Regions from separate parts of the Lysinibacillus sp. 2017 genome, predicted to be linked through region 2. Evidence: a T-box and tRNA genes for the amino acid it is inferred to sense, from the RefSeq annotation. Region 2 holds a T-box; the other regions hold tRNA genes.
What was found. The T-box of region 2 lies ahead of serS (serine--tRNA ligase). A T-box ahead of a tRNA ligase gene usually reads a tRNA of that ligase, here a tRNA-Ser.

Region 1 (3,249 bases), 200 kb from region 2:
CGGCCAGTATCCACAGTATGAATATACAAATTTAGCGAAGTTTTACGGTGCAACGAATAATTTAACACGCGCACAAGTCGTAGCACTATTCTTCAATTTACAATCGAAAACCTACTTTTATATCTCAGATCCAGCTGAAAACAGTTATAGTAATCCCAATGGCGTTGCTCTAAATACAAGAGCAAACAACGCACGAAACGCAGTTGACTCATCATTACGTAAAGGAAAAAACTGGTCCCTAACCCCAGATAAAAATCCAAGCAAAACATGGAACGGGGATTATTCATACGAGTCAGATGCTACCGATTCAAAAGGTCGTTTCTTAACGATTACAAATAGCACAAAAAATAGTTTCTCTGTTGCATACAATACGTTTGACGGTTGGGCTTCTGGTTCTGCAGAAGGAACAGCAACGATTGTATCCGATACAAAGGCACGCATGTCAAAGACCAGCAATGGTGACCGTTGTATTATTGAATTCCAAAAACAAGGTACTGGCATAAAAACTACTGAGTTTAACTGTGAAAATGCACGTGACAAAGGTACAAATTTCAATGGCATATTAAAACGTTAATTAAACTAAAATAACAGGCTACTTCAATTTGTACAATTGAAGTAGCCTGTTATTGCTTATCTTATTCACATTTCCTTAGAAATTTATACTTTCTTATCCACTAGAACAAAAAAGCACACCGCAAATGCGATGTGCTTCTTTATATATATGACCCGTACGAGAATCGAACTCGTGTTACCGCCGTGAAAGGGCGGTGTCTTAACCGCTTGACCAACGGGCCAATGGCTCCGAAGGTAGGACTCGAACCTACGACCTGCCGGTTAACAGCCGGATGCTCTACCAACTGAGCTACTTCGGAACAATTTATATGGTGGGCCTAAATGGACTCGAACCATCGACCTCACGCTTATCAGGCGTGCGCTCTAACCAGCTGAGCTATAGGCCCATATAAAAAATATGGTGGGTTTGGACGGAATCGAACCGCCGACACTTAGAGCTTCAATCTAATGCTCTACCAACTGAGCTACAAACCCACTATAAAATTTCATAAAAAAATGGCGGTCCCGACCGGGATCGAACCGGCGATCTCCTGCGTGACAGGCAGGCATGTTAACCGCTACACCACGGGACCAACATTAAGTAAATTATGAAAATGGAGGAGGTAGAGGGATTCGAACCCCCGCGCGGTTTAACCCGCCTGTTAGTTTTCAAGACTAATCCCTTCAGCCAGACTTGGGTATACCTCCGAAGAAAAAAATAAATATATGGTGGAGCCTAGCGGGATCGAACCGCTGACCTCCTGCGTGCAAGGCAGGCGCTCTCCCAGCTGAGCTAAGGCCCCATTATAATGGTCGGAATGACAGGATTCGAACCTACGACCCCTTGGTCCCAAACCAAGTGCTCTACCAAGCTGAGCTACATTCCGAATTTGTCATTTCATTTAAAAATATATGGTGCGCTCGACAGGACTTGAACCTACAACCTTCTGATTCGTAGTCAGATGCTCTATCCAATTGAGCTACGAGCGCTAAATTTTTTGTTTAAAGTAAAAATGGTGCCGAGGGCCGGAATCGAACCGGCACGGTGATCACTCACCGCAGGATTTTAAGTCCTGTGCGTCTGCCAGTTCCGCCACCCCGGCATTTTTTTGGAGCGGAAGACGAGGTTCGAACTCGCGACCCCCACCTTGGCAAGGTGGTGTTCTACCACTGAACTACTTCCGCAAAATGCATAAGATATTTTTATTCTGACAGTTATGAAATTAAAAACTGGTGTGCCATGAAGGACTCGAACCTTCGACCCTCTGATTAAAAGTCAGATGCTCTACCAACTGAGCTAATGGCACTCTATAGTGGTGCCGGCGAAAGGAGTCGAACCCTCGACCTACTGATTACAAGTCAGTTGCTCTACCAACTGAGCTACACCGGCACTATAGAAATGGTGGAGGATGACGGGCTCGAACCGCCGACCCCCTGCTTGTAAGGCAGGTGCTCTCCCAGCTGAGCTAATCCTCCATATATTCTAGCGAAGCGACGTCCTACTCTCACAGGGGGAAACCCCCAACTACCATCGGCGCTAAAGAGCTTAACTTCTGTGTTCGGTATGGGAACAGGTGTGACCTCTTTGCCATCATCACTTCACTATGACATGGATGTCATGTTAAAGAACATCCGTGTATATGTAGAAAGAATTGTTCTTTCAAAACTGGATAAACGTTTCATTGAGTTGTGCAATAAAATGTGGTTAAGTCCTCGACCGATTAGTATTCGTCAGCTCCATGTGTCACCACACTTCCACCTCGAACCTATCTACCTGATCGTCTTTCAGGGGTCTTACTTACTTGCGTAATGGGAAATCTCATCTTGAGGGGGGCTTCATGCTTAGATGCTTTCAGCACTTATCCCGTCCACACATAGCTACCCAGCGATGCTCTTGGCAGAACAACTGGTACACCAGCGGTGTGTCCATCCCGGTCCTCTCGTACTAAGGACAGCTCCTCTCAAATTTCCTACGCCCACGACGGATAGGGACCGAACTGTCTCACGACGTTCTGAACCCAGCTCGCGTACCGCTTTAATGGGCGAACAGCCCAACCCTTGGGACCGACTACAGCCCCAGGATGCGATGAGCCGACATCGAGGTGCCAAACCTCCCCGTCGATGTGGACTCTTGGGGGAGATAAGCCTGTTATCCCCGGGGTAGCTTTTATCCGTTGAGCGATGGCCCTTCCATGCGGAACCACCGGATCACTAAGCCCGTCTTTCGACCCTGCTCGACTTGTAGGTCTCGCAGTCAAGCTCCCTTATGCCTTTACACTCTTCGAATGATTTCCAACCATTCTGAGGGAACCTTTGGGCGCCTCCGTTACTCTTTAGGAGGCGACCGCCCCAGTCAAACTGTCCGCCTGACACTGTCTCCTACCCCGCTAAGGGGTATGGGTTAGAAGTTCAATACAACCAGGGTAGTATCCCACTGACGCCTCCTCCGAAGCTGGCGCTCCGGAATCTCTGGCTCCTACCTATTCTGTACAAGTTGTACCAAAATTCAATATCAGGCTACAGTAAAGCTCCACGGGGTCTTTCCGTCCTGTCGCGGGTAACCTGCATCTTCACAGGTACTATAATTTCACCGAGTCTCTCGTTGAGACAGTGCCCAGATCGTTACGCCTTTCGTGCGGGTCGGAACTTACCCGACAAGGAATTTCGCTACCTTAGGACCGTTATAGTTACGGCCGC
Region 2 (3,249 bases):
GAGAAAATATCGATGCATTTATCATGTTTTTTTCGATAAAATTTACGCATGCGATTTAAATGCTTTGAAAAATGCCCGTCCTTCATAAAGTTCGCTAAAATATGCTGTTCAAAGCGAGGTACGGTGGATGAATAGTAATTGAAACTGTCTTGATAAACCTTCACTAATGTTGGCGGCAACACGAAAAATGCGACGCGTAGGGATGGCATGAGTGATTTTGTGAACGTGCTTAAATATATAACACGGTCATTTTGATCTAAGCCCTGTAGTGCGGGAATTGGTTTGCCGATATAACGAAACTCGCTATCATAATCATCTTCTATAATATAGCGATTCGGTGCTTGTGCTGCCCATTTTAACAGTTGCGTTCGTCGATTTGCTGACAGTACGGCACCCGTTGGAAATTGATGTGAGGGTGTTACGTACACGATGTTAGCAGCTGTTTTTTGTAATTGTTCAACGATGAGACCATCTTCGTCAACATCGATGGGTATCGCTAAAGGCTCTAACTGATTACGCGGAATTGGTGAGTAACCTGGATTTTCCAATGCCAACATAGCGTTATCGCCGAATAACTTTAAAATCATCGGTAATAGCTGTTCAGTACCCGATCCAATGACAATTTGCTCTGGATTACAGTCAATACCACGTGATTGATGTAAGTAATTGGCGATCTCAATACGTAAAGCAAGCTCACCTTGTCGCTCCCCAGTTTGTAATAGATGCTTAAATGGTATATCAAGTACATCTTTTGCATATTTGCGCCATGTTGAAAAGGGGAAGGCATCTTCATCGATTTTTGCGGATGAAAAATCAATGGCATATGTTTTCTCAGGGAGAACTTCGGCTTGCTGAAGTTGAACGGCTGATTTTTGGGATGTTATAAGTGGTAATTCATCAATTTCCTCTACAAAATAACCAATGCGTGGTTTTGATGTAATGTAACCTTCTGCGACAAGCTGAGCATAGGCAAGCTCAACCGTTGTTTGGCTAATATTAAAAAAATCTGCAAGCTCACGTTTAGAAGAAAGACGAGACCCAACGGCAAGCTGCTGAGAAATGATGGCATTTTTTATTCCAATATAAAGTTGTTCATATAGTGGAATTGTATTTTCCTTTTGTAATTGGAAAAATAACATTCGTGTACCTCCCTTTGACCATAGTGGATATATGTTTTTTATATTAATTGATAAGGTCAAAAAAGTATAGCGTACAAAATGTTATACCGGATTCTATTAGTGAGAACTTGCAAAAAGGTAGCGTATATAGTACAGTAAATTTAAATTTATAAATGAATTCGATGATAGGAAGTAGTAACAAGCGCGTTTTTTCAAAGAGAGTCAGCGGGTGGTGGAAGCTGATAAAAACACTTGTGAATCCGTCCTTGAGATGCTTTTGCTGAAAATTTAGTAGGCTTAAGCCGGCTTACCAGAGTCGTTAAATGTTAAGTGGAATAGATTTTTTCTATTCAATTAGGGTGGCAACGCGGGTAGCTCTCGTCCCTTCATAGGGATTGAGGGCTTTTTTTGTGCTTATTTTTTCCTGAATTATATGTTTTTAACACTTGATTTAGGAAATAAAGCCTCGGCCGATGTTACAGATTAGCCCCAGTGGAATTGAACCACTAACATTAACGCGTGAAAGCGCTCAGGATCATCATTTCAAAACCATTAGGAGGAATCAATATGTTAGATATTAAACGTGTACGCGACAATTTTGAAGAAGTGAAAAAAATGCTTTTAACACGTAATGAAGACTTAGGAAACTTAGATAACTTCGAAAACTTAGACACAAAACGTCGTGAGCTAATCGCAAAAACTGAGGAATTAAAAGCAGAGCGTAACAAAGTATCAGAGCAAATTTCTGTAATGAAACGTAACAAAGAGGATGCAAGTGGCGTCATCGCACGTATGCGTGAAGTAGGCGATGAAATTAAAGCATTAGATGCTGAACTTAACGCAATCGAAGAAGAATTCAAAGATATGATGATGCGTCTACCAAACATTCCACATGAATCTGTGCCAGTTGGTATGGAAGAAGATGATAATGTGGAAGCATATAAATGGGGCGATGTACCGACATTTGAATTTGAAGCGAAACCACACTGGGATATCGCAAAAGATTTAGATATCGTGGACTTTGAGCGCGGCGCAAAAGTAACAGGTAGCCGATTCTTATTCTATAAAGGCTTAGGCGCTCGTTTAGAACGTGCATTAATTAGCTTCATGATGGACTTACATTCTGATAACCATGGTTATACAGAAATGATGCCTCCACAAATCGTTAACCGTGATAGTTTAATCGGTACTGGACAATTACCGAAGTTCGAAGAGGACGTATTCAAATTAGTGCGTGAAGAAGATGAAGTGGATTACTTCTTAATTCCAACGGCTGAAGTACCAGTAACAAACTATTACCGTGATGAAATTTTATCAGCGGATATGCTACCACAAGCATTCACAGCTTATAGCGCTAACTTCCGTTCAGAAGCAGGTTCTGCAGGTCGTGATACGCGCGGTTTAATCCGCCAGCACCAATTTAACAAAGTCGAATTAGTACGCTTTGTAAAACCAGAAGATTCTTATGAACAATTAGAACTTTTAACAGGTCACGCTGAAAAAGTATTACAATTATTAGGCTTACCTTATCGTAAATTAAAAATGTGTACAGCTGACTTAGGCTTCACTGCTGCGAAAAAATACGATTTAGAAGTATGGATTCCAGCGCAAGACATGTACCGTGAAATTTCTTCTTGTTCAAACTTTGAAGATTTCCAAGCGCGTCGTGCCAACATCCGTTTCCGTCGTGAAGCAAATGCAAAACCAGAATACGTGCACACATTAAACGGTTCAGGCCTTGCAATTGGTCGTACGGTAGCAGCAATTTTAGAAAACTTCCAACAAGCAGATGGATCAGTTGTGATTCCAGAAGTATTACGTCCATACATGGGCGGCGTAGAAGTTATTTCTGCAAAATAATAGTTAGTAAAAGCCTTAAGAGTATGAGATTTATCTCACTCTTAAGGCTTTTTTTCGTAAAAAAAGAAGTACATGTGAAAATAACGGGTTCGGTTGAGAGGTGCAAAAGGATAAATCGAACCCCTACTGGTGATGTTAATCACATTGATATTAACAACAAAATAGCATTAGAAAAAGTGATGGAATAATCCATCACTTTTTTTGGGTTTATTTTCTTCAACTAACGCAACCTTATGTTTAAGTACATTAGTTCATAAGGTTATCCGAAAAA
Region 3 (3,249 bases), 900 kb from region 2:
TAAGGCCCCATTAATAGTGGTCGGAATGACAGGATTCGAACCTACGACCCCTTGGTCCCAAACCAAGTGCTCTACCAAGCTGAGCTACATTCCGAAAAAAATGGTGCGCTCGACAGGACTTGAACCTACAACCTTCTGATTCGTAGTCAGATGCTCTATCCAATTGAGCTACGAGCGCTAAATTATTTTGTTTAAAGTAAAAATGGTGCCGAGGGCCGGAATCGAACCGGCACGGTGATCACTCACCGCAGGATTTTAAGTCCTGTGCGTCTGCCAGTTCCGCCACCCCGGCATTTTTTTTGGAGCGGAAGACGAGGTTCGAACTCGCGACCCCCACCTTGGCAAGGTGGTGTTCTACCACTGAACTACTTCCGCAAAATGCATAAGATATTTTTATTCTGACAGTTATGAAATTAAATGGTGCGGGTGAAGGGAGTCGAACCCCCACGCCTTGCGGCGCTAGATCCTAAGTCTAGTGCGTCTGCCAATTCCGCCACACCCGCAGCAGACATATTATAAAACTGGTGTGCCATGAAGGACTCGAACCTTCGACCCTCTGATTAAAAGTCAGATGCTCTACCAACTGAGCTAATGGCACTCTATAATGGTGCCGGCGAAAGGAGTCGAACCCTCGACCTACTGATTACAAGTCAGTTGCTCTACCAACTGAGCTACACCGGCACTATAGAAATGGTGGAGGATGACGGGCTCGAACCGCCGACCCCCTGCTTGTAAGGCAGGTGCTCTCCCAGCTGAGCTAATCCTCCATGGGATATGTTGAAGTTACATTATTATAACCGCATGTCCTTTCTCTTAAGGACAAGATTTATAATAACAGTTTTTTTAAGATGGTGCAATAGTTTTTAAAAACTTTTTAGAAAAACTTTTATTATTTTCTATCGTTGCCATTAACTAGCTCCGTCTCCTAATGAAAACGATTTCTTGGCATAACGAAAGTTTAATATGTACGCAGTATTTTTTCAATAGTTGTTTTGTGCTTTTTAAAAATAATTATTTAAAATGCTGTTAATGTGTTACAAAAACGTTTAAATAATAAATAATTATCAATTTTCTAAAAAATACTCTCCATTCATTTTAACTATAATTCTTGTTCTTAATACAAACAATTATATCCAAAAATATATACTCTCTTTTCTTTTTGAACTATTTATTATGTTAAAATATTTGGCATAATACAAATAGCCAATTACTACAGATAAAATTAATTTTGGTTCTTTTAGAACACGGCCAACGTAAATTGAAAATGCTACTCGAGTAACTGTTGCATTTCCCAGTTCTATCTTTTCAACTAATCGATTAAATCTATAAGTTATTTCAGAAAAATTATTTTCTTCAACTTCCTCTTAGAAAAATCATTGATAACCTGAAAACTTTTGACCCTCTAATTTTTAACATTTTTCTAAAGACTATCTACTTGTAAGTCTCCCAATAAAAATTTGTCATATAAAGGCGTTATCTTCTCATTTAACTTACGCATAACAAAAGTATTTCTCATATCTTCTATGCGTTCAGCTGCCAGTTCCTCACACTTATCACCACACAATAATGCGCATATATAGGAATATCTATACCTATTAGAAAAATATAATATTTGTAAGACTAACCCAACAAATATTACAGAACCAAATAGTTCAAAAAAACTTTTAATTATACGAAAAAGCGCTAGATACAATTTTGTATCTAGCGCTTTTTCTATTATGACCCGTACGAGAATCGAACTCGTGTTACCGCCGTGAAAGGGCGGTGTCTTAACCGCTTGACCAACGGGCCAATGGCGGAGAAGGAGGGATTCGAACCCTCGCACCGCTTACGCGATCTACACCCTTAGCAGGGGCGCCCCTTGAGCCGCTTGGGTACTTCCCCACTTTACATAAAAATGGCTCCGAAGGCAGGACTCGAACCTGCGACCTGCCGGTTAACAGCCGGATGCTCTACCAACTGAGCTACTTCGGAATAATACTATGGTGGGCCTAAATGGACTCGAACCATCGACCTCACGCTTATCAGGCGTGCGCTCTAACCAGCTGAGCTATAGGCCCTATTTTGGAGCGGGTGATGAGAATCGAACTCACGACATCAGCTTGGAAGGCTGAGGTTTTACCATTAAACTACACCCGCATATGGTGGGTTTGGACGGAATCGAACCGCCGACACTTAGAGCTTCAATCTAATGCTCTACCAACTGAGCTACAAACCCACAAATGGCGGTCCCGACCGGGATCGAACCGGCGATCTCCTGCGTGACAGGCAGGCATGTTAACCGCTACACCACGGGACCATTTGGTTGCGGGGACAGGACTTGAACCTGTGACCTTCGGGTTATGAGCCCGACGAGCTACCACTGCTCCACCCCGCGACAATACTATTTAGTTGAGTCTTTCAGACACCATGCTTTTTTTAAAAATGGAGGAGGTAGAGGGATTCGAACCCCCGCGCGGTTTAACCCGCCTGTTAGTTTTCAAGACTAATCCCTTCAGCCAGACTTGGGTATACCTCCGAAATATTATATATTGTTTTACTGGTGGACCTTACAGGACTCGAACCTGTGACCGGACGGTTATGAGCCGTCTGCTCTAACCAACTGAGCTAAAGGTCCTTTAAGATGGCGGCAGAGGGAGTCGAACCCACGACCTTTCGGGTATGAACCGAGTGCTCTAGCCAACTGAGCTACACCGCCAGGATCTTTATTTGGTTACTTTATGGTGGAGCCTAGCGGGATCGAACCGCTGACCTCCTGCGTGCAAGGCAGGCGCTCTCCCAGCTGAGCTAAGGCCCCATTAATAGTGGTCGGAATGACAGGATTCGAACCTACGACCCCTTGGTCCCAAACCAAGTGCTCTACCAAGCTGAGCTACATTCCGAAAAAATGGTGCGCTCGACAGGACTTGAACCTACAACCTTCTGATTCGTAGTCAGATGCTCTATCCAATTGAGCTACGAGCGCTAAATTATTTTGTTTAAAGTAAAAATGGTGCCGAGGGCCGGAATCGAACCGGCACGGTGATCACTCACCGCAGGATTTTAAGTCCTGTGCGTCTGCCAGTTCCGCCACCCCGGCATTTTTTTGGAGCGGAAGACGAGGTTCGAACTCGCGACCCCCACCTTGGCAAGGTGGTGTTCTACCACTGAACTACTTCCGCAAAATGCATAAGATATTTTTATTCTGACAGTTATGAAATTAAAAACTGGTGTGCCATGAAGGACTCGAACCTTCGACCCTCTGATTAA

Region 1: it has a tRNA-Ser gene. The T-box ahead of serS (serine--tRNA ligase) is inferred to sense a tRNA for this amino acid. The anticodon was not compared.
Region 3: it has a tRNA-Ser gene. The T-box ahead of serS (serine--tRNA ligase) is inferred to sense a tRNA for this amino acid. The anticodon was not compared.

Annotation. Positions count from the first base shown of each region.
Region 1 is NZ_CP029002.1:225,855-229,103, reverse strand. It holds gene DCE79_RS01075 (S-layer homology domain-containing protein) at 1-574, shown strand, start outside; tRNA gene DCE79_RS01070 (tRNA-Glu) at 723-794, opposite strand; tRNA gene DCE79_RS01065 (tRNA-Asn) at 797-872, opposite strand; tRNA gene DCE79_RS01060 (tRNA-Ile) at 883-959, opposite strand; tRNA gene DCE79_RS01055 (tRNA-Phe) at 972-1,047, opposite strand; tRNA gene DCE79_RS01050 (tRNA-Asp) at 1,070-1,145, opposite strand; tRNA gene DCE79_RS01045 (tRNA-Ser) at 1,168-1,260, opposite strand; tRNA gene DCE79_RS01040 (tRNA-Ala) at 1,280-1,355, opposite strand; tRNA gene DCE79_RS01035 (tRNA-Pro) at 1,363-1,439, opposite strand; tRNA gene DCE79_RS01030 (tRNA-Arg) at 1,466-1,542, opposite strand; tRNA gene DCE79_RS01025 (tRNA-Leu) at 1,567-1,655, opposite strand; tRNA gene DCE79_RS01020 (tRNA-Gly) at 1,663-1,737, opposite strand; tRNA gene DCE79_RS01015 (tRNA-Lys) at 1,784-1,859, opposite strand; tRNA gene DCE79_RS01010 (tRNA-Thr) at 1,867-1,942, opposite strand; tRNA gene DCE79_RS01005 (tRNA-Val) at 1,953-2,028, opposite strand; rRNA gene rrf (5S ribosomal RNA) at 2,039-2,154, opposite strand; rRNA gene DCE79_RS00995 (23S ribosomal RNA) at 2,254-3,249, opposite strand, start outside.
Region 2 is NZ_CP029002.1:21,230-24,478, forward strand. It holds gene DCE79_RS00070 (MocR-like pyridoxine biosynthesis transcription factor PdxR) at 1-1,139, opposite strand, end outside; T-box leader at 1,292-1,507, shown strand; gene serS (serine--tRNA ligase) at 1,686-2,978, shown strand.
Region 3 is NZ_CP029002.1:2,855,197-2,858,445, forward strand. It holds tRNA gene DCE79_RS13905 (tRNA-Ala) at 1-9, opposite strand, end outside; tRNA gene DCE79_RS13910 (tRNA-Pro) at 18-94, opposite strand; tRNA gene DCE79_RS13915 (tRNA-Arg) at 102-178, opposite strand; tRNA gene DCE79_RS13920 (tRNA-Leu) at 204-292, opposite strand; tRNA gene DCE79_RS13925 (tRNA-Gly) at 301-375, opposite strand; tRNA gene DCE79_RS13930 (tRNA-Leu) at 419-503, opposite strand; tRNA gene DCE79_RS13935 (tRNA-Lys) at 523-598, opposite strand; tRNA gene DCE79_RS13940 (tRNA-Thr) at 606-681, opposite strand; tRNA gene DCE79_RS13945 (tRNA-Val) at 692-767, opposite strand; tRNA gene DCE79_RS13950 (tRNA-Glu) at 1,720-1,791, opposite strand; tRNA gene DCE79_RS13955 (tRNA-Ser) at 1,794-1,884, opposite strand; tRNA gene DCE79_RS13960 (tRNA-Asn) at 1,899-1,974, opposite strand; tRNA gene DCE79_RS13965 (tRNA-Ile) at 1,984-2,060, opposite strand; tRNA gene DCE79_RS13970 (tRNA-Gly) at 2,066-2,139, opposite strand; tRNA gene DCE79_RS13975 (tRNA-Phe) at 2,143-2,218, opposite strand; tRNA gene DCE79_RS13980 (tRNA-Asp) at 2,224-2,299, opposite strand; tRNA gene DCE79_RS13985 (tRNA-Met) at 2,303-2,377, opposite strand; tRNA gene DCE79_RS13990 (tRNA-Ser) at 2,426-2,518, opposite strand; tRNA gene DCE79_RS13995 (tRNA-Ile) at 2,541-2,617, opposite strand; tRNA gene DCE79_RS14000 (tRNA-Met) at 2,625-2,698, opposite strand; tRNA gene DCE79_RS14005 (tRNA-Ala) at 2,722-2,797, opposite strand; tRNA gene DCE79_RS14010 (tRNA-Pro) at 2,806-2,882, opposite strand; tRNA gene DCE79_RS14015 (tRNA-Arg) at 2,889-2,965, opposite strand; tRNA gene DCE79_RS14020 (tRNA-Leu) at 2,991-3,079, opposite strand; tRNA gene DCE79_RS14025 (tRNA-Gly) at 3,087-3,161, opposite strand; tRNA gene DCE79_RS14030 (tRNA-Lys) at 3,208-3,249, opposite strand, start outside.